Regions from separate parts of the Clostridiisalibacter paucivorans DSM 22131 genome, predicted to be linked through region 2. Evidence: riboswitches for the same ligand, from Rfam matches in the RefSeq annotation. Region 2 holds a riboswitch; each other region holds the start of a gene.
What was found. Region 2 has a riboswitch for cobalamin ahead of Q326_RS0106710 (hypothetical protein). Riboswitches for the same ligand answer to the same signal wherever they lie in the genome.

Region 1 (6,909 bases), on a different contig from region 2:
TGATGGTGGAAATTCTGTGGATTTCAGTATTTAAGAAACTAATTACTGGCTACTAATTTTTTATTGGTAATTATCAATTTTTTTAATATCAAAAAGGACATTATTAGACAGATAATTTCTGAAACTGTTGTGGAGAGCCAGATACCTTTAGCTCCCCAAATATGGGTCATAAAATATAGGGACCCAGTTATTATGACTAATCCCCGTCCCAGAGATATAATCGTAGCCCTCAAGGGCCTTTCAATTGATGCAAAGAATCCTGATATATTGACATTGAATCCTACAAATAAAAATGAAATAGAGAATACTCTAAAGACCTTTATAGAATAATAAAACAACTCTTTATTACTATTGTCTATAAATATAGATACTATTGATTCTGTAAATAGCATTACAAATGCAAAGGTGGCTAGAGATACTATAGTTATAGTTTTGAAACTCATCTTAAATAATTTCAATACCAATTTTTTATCGTCTTTACCGTAGTAATAGCTAGACAGCGGTTGCATGCCTTGAGTAATCCCTATCATTGTATTTAAAACTAATATATTTATATAGGATACTATACTATAGGCAATTACGCCATGTTCTCCTATATATGTGAGTATTGTGTGGTTAAATAGGAAAATAACAATACCTGATGATAACTCTGTAATGCAGTCAGGAAATCCTGTAAGTAGAATCCTTTTAAAAATAGAAAAATCGAATTTAAATTTTACAAAATTAAGTCTGGAATTTTTCTTTATAAAATGAACTATATAAAATATACTCCCTGCCAATTGAGATATGCCTGTGGCATATGCTGCTCCTGATATACCATATCCTAATCTTATAACAAATATATAGTCTAAAACTATATTCATGATAGCAGAGATGGATACCCCTATGATTGCAAAATGAGGGAAACCATCGGTTTTCACTATAACTTCTAAAGAATATGAGATAATAAAAAAACCATTGAATAAGACTATTATTTTCATATAATCCTTTATATAAGGAAAGGTAGCCTTTGTAGCACCTAAAAATAAAATCAACTTATCCAAATTCAAAATACTTATTATAAGTATACTTAAAGAAACTATAATTATAGTAACCATATGTTGAGTAAAAATCTTATTGGATTTATCAATATTATTTTTGCCTAAATATATGGCTATCAGGGTAGATGCTCCTGTAGATAATAATAAAGAAATGGCAAATATAAAACTGATAAATGGCATGGACATATTTATGGCAGCCAAAGCAGTTGGCCCTACTCCTCTACTTACAAATATACCATCAACTATTGTATATAATGAAAATATCCACATAGCTGATATAGATGGTAAAAGATATTTGATAAATTTTTTTCTAATATTTTTACTAGATTCTTTTTTTATTGTATTCATTTAGCAACACCTCTATAATAAGATTATAAACCTTAGTATTATACTAAGGTCAAGGATTATAGTTGGTAGTCGGTAGTATTTAGTAGAAATTCTATGAATTTCTTTTTATAATAATAAAAAAGCGTAAGGATTTTTACCATTAACTAAGAACTAAGAACTAAAACAGGAGGAATTTATGAAAGATTATTTCAAAATAGGAGAGATATCTAAGATATATGGGATAGGTAGGGATTCCTTAAGATATTATGAAAAGATAGGTATATTAAACCCTGATAGGGATACTAATGGATATAGGATGTATAGTATGCAGGATATATGGAAGCTTAATATAGTGAAAGACTTGAGGAGCTTAGATTTTCCTATGCACATTATAAAGGAATATTTAGACAATAGAAATCTATGTTCTACCAAAGGGCTATTAACTGAAGAAATAAAAATATTGGATAACAAGATAAAGGAATTGAACAATCTAAAAAACAATATTTATCAAAGATTAAAAAGGATTGAAATCACTATAAAAAGCAATAATTTTTATAATATTGAAATATTATTTTTCAAAGAACGAAGGGCATTTGAGCTAAATGGTGATATATCTAGAGATGAGGAGGTAGATTTCCTCATCAAAAAGCTTCAGAAAAAACATAAAGACAAATTCTATTTATTGGGAAATAATAGCATAGGGGCTAGAGTATCCATGGAAAAAATAAATGAGGGATTTTTCAATTATTTTGAATCGGTATTTGTGCTATTGGAAAATGCTACTATTGATTATGATATGGTGTTAGAAGAAGGTGATTACGTTACTTTATCGTATAAAGGGACATATGAACAGAGTCAGGAATATATACCTAAGATGATGGAGTTTATAGAGAAGAATAATTATGAAATCATAGGGAGTCCTATTGAAATATATAAGATAGATGTGCATGAGACAAGTGATGTAGAAGAGTTTATTACAGAGATACAAATACCTGTGGTAAAGTGTTAAATTTGTAGCTTATAGCAAAATATAATAATATTGACAATATTTATTGTAATGGTATAATCTAAGTTACAAGAGCGAATGTGATATAAAATTAAATATAAGATTTAGGTTTTTATATGAATGATATAGAATTAAAAGGGAATCAGGTGAAAATCCTGAACGGTCCGGCCACTGTAAATGGGGAGGATTTCTTCAATATGCCACTGGATAACACTGGGAAGGAGAAGAAAATCTTATGAACCATAAGTCAGGAGACCTGCCTAAATTGTGAGCACAACCTTCCGGTAGAGGTATAATACGATTTTTGTAAAAAAGTCTTAACTTTATCGAAGTTAAGACTTTTATTTATATAATTTTAAAATACAATATTGATAATAGAATAGTGAATATATTGTGTTTTGTGCATTAGTATTTATAAAATTGTGAGGGGGAAAACAAGTGAATAGACTAATTAAAATAAGTATTAGTACTTTATTGATAGTGATGATGTTATTGAGTATGGTTCCATTAGCATTGGCAACAAGCACAACTGAGCTTTCTGATGCTGTTACAGATACTGCAAAGTATATGTATAAGACAGTAAAGTCTCCACAAGTGGGTTCTATTGGCGGCGAATGGGCGGTATTGGGTCTTGCAAGAAGTGGATATGAAGTACCTGATGAATATTATCAAAAATACTATGAGACTGTAGAGGATTATGTAAGGGCCTGTAAAGGTGTTTTGCATGAGAAGAAGTATACAGAATATTCTAGGTTGATAGTTGCACTTACATCCATAGGTAAAGATCCTTCACATGTAGCAGGATACAACCTTTTAACACCCCTTGGAGATTATGAAAAAACCATCTGGCAAGGGATGAATGGTCCTATTTGGGCACTTATTGCCTTAGATAGTGGAAACTATCCTATGCCACAAAATCCAGACGCTAAAATACAAGCAACTAGAGATATGTATATTAATAGAATTTTAGAGTCTCAGCTATCCGATGGTGGATGGTCACTTTTTGGAGGAACAAAAGCAGAAACTCCAGGGCATAGTGTTTCTGATCCTGATATCACAGGTATGGCCCTTCAGGCATTGGCAAAATATCAAGATAGACCAGAGGTAAAAAAGGCTAGTGAAGAAGCACTTGCATGTATGTCTAAGATGCAAAATAGCAAAGGGGGCTTTTCCAGTTGGGGTACAGCTAATTCTGAAAGTTGTGTGCAGATGATTGTGGCTTTGTCCGAGTTAGGAATTCCTCTAGATGATGAGCGTTTTATAAAAAATGATAGAACAATGTTAGACAACCTAATGACTTTTTATATTAAAGGCAAAGGTTTTCTCCATACTCAAAGCGGAAGCGGTTCTAATCAAATGGCATCAGAACAAGGCTTTTATGGGCTTATTGCGGCTCAGAGAGCATTAAATGGTGAAAGTAGTCTTTATCGTATGGATGATGCGCTGAATATTGGAGAAAAAGATAGTAAGACCGTTAGCTTTGGACTTGTGGGTAAACATCCAGATGTAAATACTCCAAAGGTAATAAAGACGGGAAAAACCTTTAGTGATATACAGGCACATGATGATCAGCCTGCCATTGAAGCCCTTGCATCAAGGGGAATTATCAATGGAAAGTCTAATGATAGATTTGATCCCAATGGGGAGATGACAAGGGGAGAGTTTGCCACCATTGTAGTTAAGGCCCTGGGACTTGTTCCGAAAGCAAATAATAATTTTGCTGATATAAAAGGTAGTGATTGGTATTCAGACTTTGTAGGCACAGCAAATACCTATGGCATTGTTTCTGGTAAAGGGGATGGTACTTTCGATCCAAATAGTACAATTACCCGTGAAGAAGCAGCAACAATGGTTGCAAAAGCAGCAAAACTTTGTGGGATGAATACAGAGTATAATACTATGTCAACAAGAGATGTCCTTGCTCAGTTTCCAGACTATATAAAATCCAGTGATTGGGCAATGAGTTCCCTTGCTTTTTGTTATGATAAAGAAATTCTAGATCCATCTGATATGAAGATATTACCTAAAGAATCCATAAAACGTTGTGAGATTGCACAGATGCTGTTTAATATGCTAGGTAGTTCTAAACTCCTTTAAGGAGGTAATTCAAATGAAATTAAGTAAAAATAAAATTATTGTTGGCATTGTAATATTAGCTGTACTTGCAATAACCTTTTGGTGGGGAGGAAATGCACCGGGATTACAGGGGTGGAATATTGAGGGTTTAAAAACTCGCCCTGGTGGTATTGATGATAAGCTGACTGCAGAAGAAAAGATGGAACTTGCTAAGGAGTTGGCGGGGGAGTCCTCGCCGGGAGTGGAAAAAGGTGATGAAGATTACTCTTCAGTCAAGGGAATGCAAATTGATCAAAGTACAGGAAAGGATAAATACCTTACAGATCCCGTACCTGAAGGAAAGCCTGTACCCATAGAACCCCAAAATGTGGAAATTACCGACAATGAACTTACATGCACCTTGTCAGTACGGTGTGACACAATTTTAGATAATATAGATTGGCTTGACCCAGAAAAGATTGAACTTGTACCAGAGGATGGAGTAATCTTTAAAAAACAGACAGTTACCTTTTATGAGGGGGAAAGTGTGTTCAATTTACTCCTTCGTGAAATGAAGCAAAATCAAATCCACATGGAGTTTGTGAATACTCCCATGTATAATAGTGCCTATATTGAAGGCATAAATAACCTTTATGAGTTTGATTGTGGCGAGCTATCCGGTTGGATGTATAAAGTAAATGGATGGTTTCCTAACTATGGTTGTAGCCGTTATCAATTAAAAGAAGGGGATGTTGTGGAATGGGTATATACCTGTAATTTAGGTATAGATGTAGATGGCTATTCTGCACTGGGAGATGACTAATGAATAGTGCCTTTGCAGGATACCATCCAACTATAAACTTTCTATACTTTACTTTGGTATTCTTGTGTTCCATGTTTTTTATGCATCCCGTTAGCCTTTTTATTTCCTTTGTTTGCGCATTTTCTTATTCTGTGGTACTTCGGAGAAAAAGAGCAGTAAAGTTTAATATATTATATTTATTACCTATGATGCTTATGGCTGCACTTATAAATCCTGCTTTTAACCATGAGGGTGCTACCATACTTGCATATTTAGATAGTGGGAATCCCCTTACATTGGAATCCATTACCTACGGCATCGCAGCGGCAGTAATGCTTGCTTCTGTGGTATCGTGGTTTTCCTGTTACAATGTAATTATGACCTCGGATAAGTTTATATATTTATTTGGCAGTGTAATTCCTGCGTTGTCCCTTATTTTATCTATGGCCCTTCGCTTTGTCCCGAAATTTAAGGCTCACATTAAGATTGTTTCTAATGCACAAAAATGTGTGGGACGAGATGTATCAAACGGAAGTATTTTACAAAGGGCAAAGAATGGTATTAAAATTTTATCTATTATGATTACGTGGGCGTTGGAAAATGCCATTGAAACAGCGGATTCTATGAAGACTCGTGGTTATGGACTTTCTGGCCGTACAGCTTTTTCTATCTATCGCTTTGATAGGAGAGATAAAAAAGCCCTTTTAGTAATAGGAGGTACAGGAGCATATGTACTTTTAGGTGCTTTTTTTGGAGGGATGTATTTCCGCTATTTTCCCAGTATGAAAAGCGTATCTCTTACTCCCTTTTCCACAAGTGTATTTGCAGCCTATTTCATATTAAGTATTTCACCTATAGTTATAGAAAGATGGGAGGATAGAAAATGGAAGGAATTACAGTCAAAGATTTAACTTTTACCTACCCTAAACAAAGAAATGCTGCACTTAAAAGTATTTTTCTTTCAGTAAATCAGGGAGAATTTGTAACATTGTGTGGGAAGTCAGGTTGTGGGAAATCTACTTTGCTTCGACATTTTCGTTCTACCCTTATGCCCCATGGCAAAAGAGAGGGAGCAGTTTACTTTGGCAATAAACAGATAGATCAATTAAGCCAGAGAGAACAAACAGAAAAAATTGGCTTTGTTCATCAATCTCCTGATAATCAGATAGTAACAGATAAGGTATGGCATGAACTTGCCTTTGGTCTTGAGAGTCTTGGCTATAGTACCTCTGAAATTAGAGGTAGGGTATCGGAAATGGCATCATTTTTTGGGATACAGACTTGGTTTCACAAAAAGGTAACGGAACTTTCAGGGGGACAAAAACAATTACTCAATCTAGCTTCTATTATGGCGATGCAACCCTCTGTGCTGGTTTTAGATGAGCCTACCAGTCAACTTGATCCTATTGCAGCAACAGATTTTTTAGAAACTATAAAGAAGATAAATCGTGAGTTAGGCACTACTATTATTCTTGTAGAACATCGTTTAGAAGATGCAATGCCCCTCTCTGATCGTGTTATTGTTATGGATAATGGGGATATTATTGTGGATGATACCCCAAGTATGGTGGGAGAAAAGCTAAAAGAATTTAACCATGATATGTTTGTGGCCATGCCTACACCTATGCGTATCTATGGAAAAGTAGACAATGATTTAACTTGTCCCATTACTGTCCGTG
Region 2 (6,909 bases):
ATCAGGATGACAGAGTTTTAGTATTTGGTTACTTATGTCCACATATCTTTTATCATCAAAATTGATACATAACATACCTACAAGTTCATTATTTTCATCTTTTATAAATAATGTGGAGCATCTCAGTATCCGCTGTTCTTTAGAAATGCCATTGTAGTTAAGCCTATAATCAGTATCCAGATAACTCTTATCGGACATCACATTTAAACCCAGATTTGTCATCGGAGCACCAATAGTCCTACCACTGACATGACTATTGGCAATAGCAACAATGGAATTTGTAGGGTCTTTGATATCATGTAATGCTATTTCATAATCTGGTCCCAATGTTTTTCCTAAAAATTCTACAAGTATACTATAGTGCTTTAACATCAGATCATCCATATATTTCACCTGTCCTTAATATATATTATAAAAACAAATATTATAATTGATATGTTTTATACAATAGATTAGCATAGTAACAGAAAAAAAGCAATAAATGAGTATATTTATAATAATTTTTTATTATGATGATAAATAATGTTTCAAATAACGGTATGTTAGTATTTAAGAGGTGTAAATCAACCTAAAAATAACAAAAGATGATGATGGAATAATAAAAAATTATTATAAACAATTGACTGAATATTATAACAATGATAAAATTATATTCGAGGAGGGAAGTATATGAAAAAAATTATTGATACAAAAAAGGCACCTGCTGCTATAGGACCATATTCTCAAGGTACTATAGTAGATGGACTGATATTTGTTTCGGGACAGTTACCTATTAATCCTAATACAGGAGCATTTGTAGCTGGGGGAATTAAGGAGCAAACTAATCAATCCCTTGAAAATTTAAAACAAATATTAAAATCTCAAGGATCAGGTCTAGACAAAGTACTAAAGACAACGGTTTTTCTAAGTGATATGAATAATTTTAGCGATATGAATGAGGTATATGGCAGTGTATTTGGAGATGGTAATTATCCAGCGCGATCAGCTATAGAAGTGGCAAGATTACCTAAAGATGCATTGGTAGAGATAGAAGCTATTGCAGTAAAATAGTAAATAAAGGGGGACTTGTTAGGCAAGTTGTATTTTGATTGGAGAAATATCAATAAAAGGGGAGGGGTTTTGTTGTGGTAGCAAAATATGTACCGGAACCATTTAGAATCAAAATGGTAGAGACTATAAAAATGCTCAGTCGTGAGGAAAGGGAACAGAAGATTGCCGAGGCAAAGTATAATACATTTAATCTCAAGGGGGAGGATGTATATATTGACTTATTGACAGATAGCGGAACAAATGCTATGAGTCAAGAGCAATGGGCTGGTGTTATGAGAGGCGATGAAGCATATGCAGGGGGATCAAGCTATTATAAGCTTATAGACGCAGCTCAAGATATCTTTGGCTATAAATATATACAACCAGTACACCAAGGTCGTGCAGCAGAAAAGGTCCTTTTTGGTCTATTGATGAAAGAGGGTCAGTACTCTATTTCAAACATGCATTTTGATACAACAAGGGCCCATGTAGAATTAGCAGGGGGAAGGGCTATTGATTGTGTTGTTCCTGAAGCTGGAGATCCATCTAAAAGGGTACCATTTAAAGGAAATATGGATGTAGAGAAATTAGAATCTTTGATTAAGAAATACGGTGCAGATAAGATTGCTGTTGTTATTATGACAATAACAAATAATTCTGCTGGTGGTCAGCCAGTATCTATAAAAAATATGAAAGAAACATCTAAAATCTGTAAAAAACATGGTATAAAGTTATGTATTGATGCTGCTCGTTATGCAGAAAATGTCTATTTTATCAAGCAAAGGGAAAAAGGATATGAAGATAAATCTGTCAAAGAAATCATAAAGGAAATATTTGGTTATGCAGATATGTTTACTATGAGTGCTAAGAAAGATGCCATTGTAAATATGGGAGGATTAGTTGGAATTAAAGATGATGAAAAATTGTTCCAAGATTGTAAGGGGCGCACTATTTCCTTTGAGGGTTTTGTCACCTATGGTGGTCTTTCAGGTCGTGAACTTGAAAGTTTAGCAATTGGACTTTATGAAGGAATCGATGAAAATTATTTGAGGTATCGCATTGGTCAAATGGAGTATTTAGCCAGTCGTCTTGATGAAGCTGGGATAACATATCAATCACCAGTGGGAGGGCATGGTGTATTTGTAGATGCAAAGGCTATGTTCCCCCATATTCCATATTATGAGTTTCCAGGGCAAGCCCTTGCCATTGAACTGTATAAGGAAGCAGGTATCCGTACATGTGATATAGGTTCTTATATGCTGGGGAATGATCCCGATACAGGGGAACAGCTACATGCTGATTTTGAGTTTACACGATTAGCAATACCACGAAGGGTTTATACACAGGCCCATATCGATGTCATGGCTGATGCATTGATAGCAATTAAAGATAGGGCAAGTGAAGTGAAGGGCTATAGAATTACATGGGAACCACCTATTCTTAGACATTTTCAAGCAAGTTTAAAGCCAATTAAGTAAAGAAAAATTAAATAAAGATATAAGTATAGTTAGTGGTTAGTAGTTGATGGTTGAAATTCTATGGATTTTATCATTAAATTACTTACTACTAACTTTTTTATTTTTCAATAAATTTTGTGAAACATTTTTTGTTTTACACCTTGGTTATAACTATATATTTGGCAATAATCTGAGAATATAACTTAGAGTAAAATTATTGTAGGTAAAATTACAAAAAATAAAAAAAGAGTTCCTCTAGATGTGGGAAATCTCTATTTTATAAAAACCTACAGCAACTTCACACTATCCTTTAGATTGAATTTGTTGACATACTATGATGGCAGTGCTATACTTGATTTATACTAATAAAAAACTAAATACTATGACTATTGGTTTGATGTATGTAATTACATCAATTAAAAGGGAAGTTGGTGAAAATCCAACACGGTCCCGCCACTGTTAAAGTTAATAAAGCTTCATTGCCACTGTGCTGATGCATGGGAAGGGAAGTTTTATGTTTATACTTAAGTCAGGAGACCTGCCAATAGTAGATGCGCTGTTATTTCCACGAGGATGGGAAGGTGTTATAAAAATTGAAGTAATTTTTCAATTTGACTATAATACCCTTTTGATGAAAAAGGGTTTTGTTTTTAGTGAAAATAACTAGCACATAGGCTGGTTTTTTTATTTTGTCAAATGGGAAAGGGAGGGATATATGGTGATTAAAAAATTTTATGCAAGTTTGAATATATTATATTTAAAGATGTATCAATATGAAAAATATATAAGAAAAGATTTCATAGATGATATTATTGATCAAATAAATAAAGACTTGGAGTTAATTGAGAAAAAATATGCTGAAGAAATGGATATATGTTCAATAACATTAAGTGATATTTTTTCAATGAGTGTTATCAATACTGCATTTAATCATGATTTAGGCACTGAAATCATAGAGACTCAACTGTATTGTGACTTGAACAAAGTAAATAAGTTGAGAAAAGAGATTTTTAAAGCACCTTATAAGCTTGTTAGTTAAATAATTACATAAATTTTTAATATCATTCATTAAGAATCCTTTTGATGTGTTAAGCATTAGCAGAAAGGATTCTTTATTTTTATAGAATATTTTGGTTGGTATAAATATATAGTTTTTGGTTGGAGACATTTATTAGATTAATTATTATAATAAATATGTGTAAGAAATGAGAAAGGGGATTTATATTTCAGTAAATACTATAATAGGGGGGTAAAAATGTTTGGATTTTTAGCACATGGATTTATGTTGGGATTAGCCTATGTGGCACCAATAGGAATGCAGAACCTTTATGTAATAAATACTGCAATTAGTGAAGAAAAAGTAAGGGCATATAAAGTTGCACTTATAGTAATTTTATTTGATATTTCCTTGGCATTGGCATGTTTTTTTGGTATGGGTTTATTGATGGACAGGTCTCAATTATTAAAAACAATAGTATTATTGGTTGGAAGTTTAGCAGTTATATATATTGGTATAATACTTATAAAAAGTAAACCAGAGACTAATAATGAAATCGATACAAATAAGTCTTTATTGCAGATAGCATCCACATGTTTTGCAGTTACTTGGCTCAATCCTCAAGCATTGATAGATGGCTCATTGCTTTTGGGAGGATTTAGAGCTTCTCTTCCTGTAGAGGGTTCAAGGCTTTTTATATTAGGGGTTTGTCTGGCATCATTTTTGTGGTTTAGTGGATTAACCACTATAGTTTCAATATTTAAGAATAAATTTAATGATAGAGTGATAAAGGTAATTAATATTGTATGCGGTAGTATTATTATATATTATGGCTTGAAGTTGGGTTATAGTTTTATAAGTACATTTTTTTAGATTTTGACTTATATTGAGCAAAAACTATTGTATACTAATTAAAAGATTGTTTGAGCAGTATTTCGCTTCAGAGGTGATATAATGACAAATATAAATTGGAAACCAAATAGAGATTTAGATATACCTGTTTACAGACAAATAATAGATTATATTAAAGATAAAATATCTGATGGAGAGTGGGACGTAGGATTTAAATTACCAACCCAAAGACAGTTAGCAACACTATTCGATGTAAACAGGAGCACAATTATTGAGGCATTAGATGAGTTAAAGGGAGAGGGAATAATAGAATCTAGAGGTAGTGGGGGTACTATTATTGTTAATAATACTTGGTCATTATTGACTTCTACACCACCCCCAAATTGGTATGAATATATAGAAGCAGGTATTCACAGGCCTAATTTGCCTACTATTCAGCTAATAAATAAGTTAGAGTATCACCGTGATATAATTAGATTGGGGACAGGAGAGTTATCTCCAGAACTATTTCCACGGGAAATGTTCAGTGAGGTGTTAATGAAGATATCAAAGAAAATATATTCTCTGGGGTATGAAGAGCCTAAAGGGCTATTGTATTTGAGAAAAGTATTGAGTGAGTATCTAAAGAGATATGGCATATATGTTTCCCCAGAATCTATATTAATAGTTTCTGGTTCTTTACAGGCTCTACAATTAATATCTTTGGGCATTTTGCATCCTGGTTCTAGGGTATTTATAGAAAATTTATCTTATTTAAAGTCTCTTCATGTTTTTCAGTCTGCTGGAATGAATTTAAAGGGAATTTCAATGGATAATCAAGGTGCGATACCCAATGAAGTTGTATCGAGAAATAGAAATAATATGGCACTTCTATATACAATACCCACATTTCACAATCCAACGGGAATAACTATGACAAAAAAGAGACGGGAAGAGATATTAAAAAGGTGTGAAAGTGAAAGGGTGCCTATTATAGAAGATGATGTATATAGAGAACTTTGGTTAGATAAAGAGCCTCCAAATGCTATAAAAAGTATGGACAGCAAAGGAATAGTATTATATATGGGAAGTATATCAAAGTCATTGTCGGCAGGATTGAGGATAGGGTGGTTAGTGGGACCAGAATCAGTTATAGAAAGACTGGGAGACATAAAGATGCAGACAGATTATGGATCTAGTTCTCTGGCACAATGGGCATTAGCACACTGGATTGACAGTGGGTTATATGATGAATATTTACATCAAGTAAGGAAAGAGTTGAGGATTAGAAGAAAAGTAGCACTTGAAGCCCTTGACAAATATTTTTCAGATATAGCTACTTGGCAAAAACCAAAGGGTGGATTTTATATATGGACAAAACTTAATAAAAAGGTGTCAATAAACAACTTGTTTTCTGAAGCATTAAAAGAAAATTTGTTGATAAATCCTGGAAAGATATATGGTTTTTCCAATAATCAATATTTAAGGATTTCATATTCATATGCTTCATTGAGTGATTTGGATAAAGGATTAAAGAGGCTTGCATTTTTAGTAAAGAAAGCTAGTAAATAAAAATGGAGGGATGATTTATGTTAGATATTTTAAAAAAGAGGAGGAGCATTCGGAAATTTAAAACAGAGAAAGTTGAAAGGGAAAAAATAGATAAATTAATGAAGGCAGCCCTTTTATCACCAAGTTCAAAAAATAAGAAGCCTTGGGAATTTATTATTATTACAGATGAGAGCATATTAGAAAAGCTTTCCAAAGCTAAAGAACATGGAGGATTATTTTTAAAGGGTGCACCATTGGGCATTGTAATTTTAGGAGATGAAGAAAAAAGTGATGTATGGGTAGAAGATACTTCTATTGCATCTATACTTATTCAGATGGAAGCAGAATCTATAGGACTTGGCTCATGTTGGATACAAATAAGAGAAAGACAACATGGCTTGGGAAAAACAGCAGAAGAATATATTCAACAAATATTAAATGTGCCTAAAAATAAGAGGATAGAGTGTATTATTGCAGTGGGATATCCCGATGAACAAAAATCTCCCCATACTGAAGAAGAATTGAGATTTGACAAGGTATATATGAATAAGTATAGGATATAATTAGGGTATAAAAAGATAAAAAAGTTAGTAGCTAGTAGGTATTAGTTATTAGTTGATGGTGGGAATCCTTAGGGATTCCTATTTTTATATAGATAAAATATTCACATTTAAGTAAAGGGTACTATTTACCAATAGAAATTAATATTATAGAATACTGTATGTTGTCATTGGGAATTCTTACCTGCTAGATAGCTGCATTATCAAGTAATAATTATTTTTATAGAGCTACATAAAACAAAAGATAAAGTACATAAGAAGTGGAGGTGTATTAATGTTTAAGATATTTGGCGATAAAGAATCAAAAATGGTTACATATGAGGATGCTATAAAAACCATAAAGACAGTAACAAATGCATTCATTGGACTTGCCATGATACAATTTCTATTTTTAGTAGTATTTTTACAGAATTATGGTGCTATTTTAGATGTTTTAGTGTTGGTGATATTGTCATTAATATTAAAGAAGTTTCCAAATATGCTG
Region 3 (6,909 bases), on a different contig from region 2:
TCAAAGTAGGAGATAACGACACTTTATCAGCATTAGTAGCTAAATTGATTGGAGCTGATTTACTAATAATTTTATCTGATATAGATGGTCTATATGACTGCAATCCTAAAGAGTATGATGAGGCTTGCCTTATTCACTATGTAGATAGAATAACTCCTCAATTAGAGGCTATGGCTGGTAATCCTGGTAGTATTTTGGGTACAGGTGGTATGGTTACCAAAATCAATGCAGCAAAAATAGCTACATCTGCTGGTGCTTCTATGATAATTGCCAACGGTTCCATTTATAATGTGATCAATTCTATATTAGAAGGCGAAGAAATAGGAACTTTATTTGACGCAGATTGTAAGATTTTAAAATAAAGAAGGAGGGTTTCTGTGGACATTAAAAATTATGTATTAGAAAAGGCTAAGAAAGCTAAAAAGGCATCAAGAATACTTGCCACTATGGATACCAATACAAAAAATAAGGCCCTTTTAAAGATGTCCGATGCACTTATTAGAAAAATGGATTTCATTTTAGAAGCAAATAGCAAAGACATAGAGGCTGGTAGACATAAAGGATTATCTAAATCTCTAATTGACAGATTGCTTCTTACAGAAGATAGAATTAAAGACATATCTGATGGATTACGAAAGATTGCCGACCTTAAAGATCCCATAGGAGAAGTAATATCTATGTGGAAAAGACCTAATAACCTTAAAATAGGACAAGTCAAAGTACCTTTAGGGGTTATTGGTATGATTTATGAAGCTAGACCAAATGTCACTGTGGATGCTGCTGCCTTATGTCTTAAGTCAGGAAATGTTGTTATTTTACGTGGTGGGTCAGAAGCAATCAATTCCAATATAGCCCTATCTAATATTATAATTGATGCTGCTATTTCTTCAGGCCTTCCCGAGGGATGTATTCAATTATTAGAAATCCCTGACAGAGAAGCAGTTAATGAAATGATGAAATTAAACAAATATATTGATATTCTTATACCTAGAGGTGGCGCTGGACTTATACAAAATGTGGTAAATAATTCAACAGTTCCAGTTATACAAACTGGTGTTGGTAACTGTCATATATATATAGATAATTATGCAGATCTAGATATGGCAGAAAAAATAGTTATAAATGCTAAAACTCAACGCCCTGCTGTTTGTAATACTATGGAAACTCTTTTGGTTCATAAGGATGTGGCAAAGGATTTTTTACCTAAAATATATCACTCTCTAACTAACTTAGATGTAGAGATACGGGGATGTGAAAAAACTAAAATTATAATTCCTGATGTTATTGATGCCAATGAAAAAGATTGGAATACAGAATACTTAGATCTCATACTAGCTGTTAAAGTGGTAGATTCTATAGATCAAGCTATAGATCATATATATCAATATGGTACTGGTCATTCAGAAGCTATAATAACTGATAACTACACTAATTCTCAAAAATTCTTATTAGAAATAGATGCCGCTGCTGTCTATGTAAATGCATCTACTCGTTTTACAGATGGAAGTAGATATGGATTTGGTGCTGAAATAGGCATAAGCACTCAAAAACTTCACACCAGAGGACCAATGGGATTAGATCAATTAACTACTATCAAATATATAGGATATGGTGAAGGACAAACTACTTAATTTAAGTGAAATTAAATTTTAACTATAGGTGCCTATGATATTATAGGTGAAAAGGGAATGGAGTGAAAGTCTCCAGCGGTCCCACCGCTGTAATGGTGAGTTCTGTTATGTTAAAACCACTGTCTTATTCATAAGATGGGAAGGTATAAGAGAATTATGACCCAGAGCCAGAAGACCTGCCTTTAGTTATTTGTTTTTAACGAATGATGGAAAAGTTCGTGGTGTTTTTGTTATACAAAAACACCACGAACTTTTTTTATTATAAACATATCTTATAAAAAATGAGGAGGTCAAAATATGGAACTTTTAAATCAAACTATCAATAATATTAAAGATTTAGACTCAAAAATGATGAAAAAATCAAGAGAAAGGGTAGATAATTTAATAAAACCTATAGGAAGTCTAGGTAAACTAGAAGATATCCTTATACAGCTTTGTGGTATTACAGGTAAATTATATCCAAAAGTAGATAATAAAGCTGTAATAGTTATGGCTGCAGATCATGGTGTTTTTGAAGAGTCTGTAGCATCTACTCCCCAAGAAGTGACTTATATACAGACATTAAACTTTGCTAGAGGAGTGACAGGCGTATGTGCTTTAGCTAAACAAAACAATACTAAGGTAATCCCTGTAGATATTGGTGTTATAAGAGATATAGATTCCTCTAAAGTTATCAATAAAAAAATAAGGTATGGTACTGCCAATATGACAAAAGGACCTGCAATGACTAGAGACGAGGCCATAAAAGCAATAGAAGTAGGGATAGAAATTGCTCAACAAGAAATAGATAATGGAATAAATTTATTAGCTACTGGAGAAATGGGGATAGCCAATACCACTGCTAGCACAGCTGTTTTATCTGTATTGGCTAGCTTAGATCCCAAGACAATTGTAGGAGTTGGTGCCAATCTCCCTGTAGAGTCTCTGCCAACCAAAATCAATGCCATAAAAAAAGCTATTGATAAAAATAATCCTGATCCATTAGATCCCATAGATGTTCTCCATAAAGTAGGTGGACTAGATATTGCAGGTATGACCGGTGTAATGTTAGCAGGTGCCGCAAATAGAGTTCCTATAGTCATAGATGGTACTATAGCTACAGTCTCTGCTATAATAGCTTCTAAAATAGCTCCTAAATCATTAAAATACTTTTTCCCATCTCATGCATCTGCAGATAAAAGTGGATATGCCGCCTCTACAATATTGGGCCTAGAACCTATGCTCCATATGAATATGAGACTAGGAGAAGGTTCTGGTGCAGTTTTAGCATTTAATATTATAGAGTCATCTACTTTCATGAATAAAGAAATGATAACATTTGAAGAAGCAGGAATATCATTATAATAAAAACTATGGCATAAATATTATAATTAGTGGTACAATACTGTTTTATAAGAATTGATTGAAGTTTTTTCCAATATCTTTTTTACACCTTCAAACTCTTTTTTGTAAACAACTATTGTACCTTTTTCATTTTCTATATAATCAATAAATATATCAACAAATTCCATATTACCTTCTTCTATCATTATCCAATAATCATTTTCGCTTAATTTTTTAAATAATATCTTCTCACTTTCTATATCTCCTTTTCCATTACATATATTCATATTTATATTATTTAATTTTATATTTATGTTTTTTGCATTCTTTATTATTATGCTATATAAAGGAGATATTCTATTTTTCATATTAGTCATAATAGCGTAAGGTGAAATTGGTCTATTCAATATATCTCTAATAATAGGCAAACTGTCATATAATATATCTGTATGATCACTCTCCAAGAAATGTTTTCTTCCACACATATTACATGCACTTTCTATGGTCACAGTTCCATCTCCAAAAATAGTATTTATATTATTATATGGCTGGCCATCCCACCATTTCTCCTCGGTGTTACTTTTACTCACTTGTATATATTTATTAGTTTTTTTGTCTGTACCACATATTAGATCTGTTAAAACTCCATAGCTATGGCTTAAATCTTTATATCTATTTAATATATTTAAAAATGTATTTTTACATTTCATACTATTTATAGGCACAAATGTACTAGCCCCTTTAAATATTAAATAATCTCCATATTCTTCTGATGGTAAAAGCTCTTTTACAGATGGAAATTCACTGTGCAATATACACATATCATCCTTTTTTTTCGATGCTTTTAAATACCAAACAAATCCTTTCCACAACATATTTAAAAATGGATTATCACCCACTGTACTTTCAGGTAACTGTCCTCCTTCCCAAAAATAATATGCATTAGCAGACCCTGCATTGGGAGTCGCTATCATTATAATTTTATCTATATCATACATATATAATTCACTTTGTATATATGCCCTAGCCAATAAGCCTCCCATACTATGACATAACAAGTCTACATTTTCTACTCCTGTTCTTTCCTTGGCTTTTTCTATTATGGGCAGTAAATATTGCTTTGCAGAATACCTATTTTCTTTTCTCCAATCATAAAAACATATATATAAATCCTTTTCCTCTTCATACCCCATATTTATAAGCCCTTCTATAAAGGGCCTATAAATATATTCTGCAATCCCAAAATCAAATTTCCCATATCCAGGTATAATATCTTCTCCCAATGACCCTAATATACCTGGTATAAAAATTAATGGTTTATTTACATATTTATAATAACCCATCAAATCACATCCTAATAAAAAATATAAAGTATATATTATCTATATGCAAAACATAAACTTTTAGAGACTTATAAAAAAAGTTAGTATCTATTAGTTAGTGGTTAGCAGTTAATGAAAAAATCCTATAGATTTTATCATTGAACTACTTACTACTAACTATTATCTACTAACTCTTTAATAATAGTTAAAAGAAAAGACTTCTATCCATCTATATAAGCTATCCCATTTCTACTATATTTTATTTTATGGCCTTCTAATTCCAAAAGTTCAATCTTGTATTCCAGTCCCCCACTATATCCTACAAGTTTTCCATCCTTTCCTATAACTCTATGACAAGGTATTACTATAGGTATGGGGTTCTTGCCATTTGCCATCCCTACTGCCCTCATAGCTTTAGAATTACCTATTTTTTCAGCAATATATCCATAACTTCTAACTTCTCCATAAGGTATATTTAAAAGTTCACTCCAAACATTTTTTTGAAACTTTGTTCCTTGCATGAATATAGGATATGTAAATTTTATCTTTTCACCTTTTAAATAACGGTCCAGTTGATCTGTAAAATATATGTCTTCTTTCTTTTTTTCTACTTTATTAAAATTATCATTGAGCCAAACCAATAGCTTGTCTTCATTTTTCTTATTTAATTCCAAAGCTACCAATTCATCTCCATTATATGCAATAAGCATATCACCTAATACAGTTTTAACGTCCCAATATTTTATATTCATCAGATTGCTCCTTTTAGCTCCCCTTTAGTTATCTGCCATTGCTCCCTTGCCATTTTTTCCAATCTGGGGTTATTTCTTATTCTCCTATCAGATACTATATTGCCAAACCATTTAATAGATTCATTCTTTTCTCCCAACCGTCTCAGTATTTCACCTATTAGATATCCTACCGTTAATTCGTCCATTCCACCATAAGACAAGTCTTCATTAGAGTATGCATCTTCATATAAATCTAGAGTGTATTTTAAAAATCTATTCTCATTCTTTTCTTCATGCTTCAATCTATATAACCATGCTATCCTTAATGTTATACCTCCAATCTCATATTTTTTATAATTCAATAGTTCCCCACAATATAACGCAAGTTTATACCCTTCAATCGCCGCACCTAATGTCCTTTCATTACAATAATTTTTGCCTTTCCAACGTGCAAAAACTTTTTCTTTTATAATATTTATATCATTAAAATTCATAGATTTGAACCGCTTATCCATAGCTGAATATCCACAATTTGGGCATACATTTACATTATATTTTATAGGATTTTCTCCTTTATAATATTTCATAAAATCTGTATCTATTTTATCTACCCTAGCCCTTGACCTTTTTACTTTTAATGTCTTAAATTCATTTTTACATACCGGACAATTTATCGTTTTGTAATATAATTCTTCTAGCATATTTTCCTCCTACTCCTGTTCTTTACCTACTTTTATTACTTCTTTTCTTCCTTTATATACATCTTTAGATATAAGTTCCTTAGATAGTATATCTTTTCCTTGTTTTATGATTTTATATGTATTTACTTTATAGCCCCATCTTCCCTTTTGAATTACTTTCCTTTCCCCTGCTTTCATATTGGGATCAACAACAACCTCTTGCTTTGGTTTTATGCTTTGGACTACACTAGGCACTATCTCTATATCTTTCTTAAGTTTTTCATTACCATATATATTTATCTCCATTTTTCCTTTTTCAGATATTGCTTCAATATATATTGCCTCAGGCAAAGAATTTTTAAACTTAAAGTCTAAATACATCGTAAACCACCGTAGCATCTCTACCCTTTCCTATATAAGATAATGGCAAGGAATGATTATGCCTTTCTAATATGTCTAATCCTGACAGCAATACTGCATTATATAATGTAGAAGATACCTGACATACACCACCACCTACCTCTGGCACTAATTCTCCATTTATAATTACAGGGGCTTTTTTATACCCATTATCTGAATTTCTAACACCAGTTGCCTTATTGAATGAAAATTTTTCATTCGGCATCAATATTTTATTATTTATAGTATTGGTAGCCTGAACAATATTATTAACCCTATTTTTTTTACTTGTATTATATCTAGTAACAAAGCTGCCTAGAACACTATTTATAGTTTCAATATCTTTCTCAACTATTGTAGGGCTTTTTTCCATTACAGGTATATCTATAATACTATCTTTTCCTATACTATTTATTAATATCTCTTTCAAGCTATCGCTATCCACTTTTTTACCTATTATCTCAGGTACAATATCTATTCTGTCATTATCGATTTTCACACTGGCATTTTGGGCTTCCGAATTTATATCTTTCTCCATAGATTTTACAAACTCTTCAAGTTTAGATATATCATATGTATACTCCATATCATAATCCCTCTCATTAATCAAGCCAGTTAAAAATGTCTTTATTTTATTTATATTTGTTTTCGTGTCTATATCTTGATAAATTTTTTCTATCGTCTTGTCATAATCATAATTTATTCCTAATTTTTCATAATCATGTACATATTCATCTTCTTTATATTTTAACTTAATATATCTATCTTTTAATTTATTATGTAATTGATCCCTCAAATGTTTCTTTGCTTCTTCTTTATTCAT

Region 1: linked by a shared signal. The riboswitch ahead of Q326_RS17965 (S-layer homology domain-containing protein) and the one ahead of Q326_RS0106710 (hypothetical protein) in region 2 are both predicted to bind cobalamin.
Region 3: linked by a shared signal. The riboswitch ahead of cobT (nicotinate-nucleotide--dimethylbenzimidazole phosphoribosyltransferase) and the one ahead of Q326_RS0106710 (hypothetical protein) in region 2 are both predicted to bind cobalamin.

The regions. Positions count from the first base shown of each region.
Region 1 covers NZ_JHVL01000037.1:28,114-35,022, forward strand. The annotation lists gene Q326_RS0110570 (MATE family efflux transporter) at 39-1,388, opposite strand; gene Q326_RS0110575 (MerR family transcriptional regulator) at 1,564-2,376, shown strand; cobalamin riboswitch at 2,463-2,651, shown strand; gene Q326_RS17965 (S-layer homology domain-containing protein) at 2,812-4,470, shown strand; gene Q326_RS0110585 (DUF4430 domain-containing protein) at 4,484-5,251, shown strand; gene Q326_RS0110590 (energy-coupling factor transporter transmembrane component T) at 5,251-6,141, shown strand; gene Q326_RS0110595 (ATP-binding cassette domain-containing protein) at 6,114-6,909, shown strand, end outside.
Region 2 covers NZ_JHVL01000014.1:16,840-23,748, forward strand. The annotation lists gene Q326_RS0106690 (helix-turn-helix transcriptional regulator) at 1-384, opposite strand, end outside; gene Q326_RS0106695 (RidA family protein) at 670-1,050, shown strand; gene Q326_RS0106700 (tryptophanase) at 1,125-2,507, shown strand; cobalamin riboswitch at 2,860-3,046, shown strand; gene Q326_RS0106710 (hypothetical protein) at 3,205-3,525, shown strand; gene Q326_RS0106715 (LysE/ArgO family amino acid transporter) at 3,742-4,356, shown strand; gene Q326_RS0106720 (aminotransferase-like domain-containing protein) at 4,438-5,886, shown strand; gene Q326_RS0106725 (nitroreductase family protein) at 5,904-6,428, shown strand; gene Q326_RS0106730 (hypothetical protein) at 6,700-6,909, shown strand, end outside.
Region 3 covers NZ_JHVL01000018.1:22,826-29,734, reverse strand. The annotation lists gene proB (glutamate 5-kinase) at 1-362, shown strand, start outside; gene Q326_RS0107405 (glutamate-5-semialdehyde dehydrogenase) at 378-1,631, shown strand; cobalamin riboswitch at 1,641-1,829, shown strand; gene cobT (nicotinate-nucleotide--dimethylbenzimidazole phosphoribosyltransferase) at 1,929-2,975, shown strand; gene Q326_RS16970 (esterase/lipase family protein) at 3,002-4,297, opposite strand; gene Q326_RS0107390 (methylated-DNA--[protein]-cysteine S-methyltransferase) at 4,498-5,028, opposite strand; gene Q326_RS0107385 (DUF2225 domain-containing protein) at 5,028-5,708, opposite strand; gene Q326_RS0107380 (G5 domain-containing protein) at 5,718-6,068, opposite strand; gene Q326_RS0107375 (VanW family protein) at 6,052-6,909, opposite strand, start outside.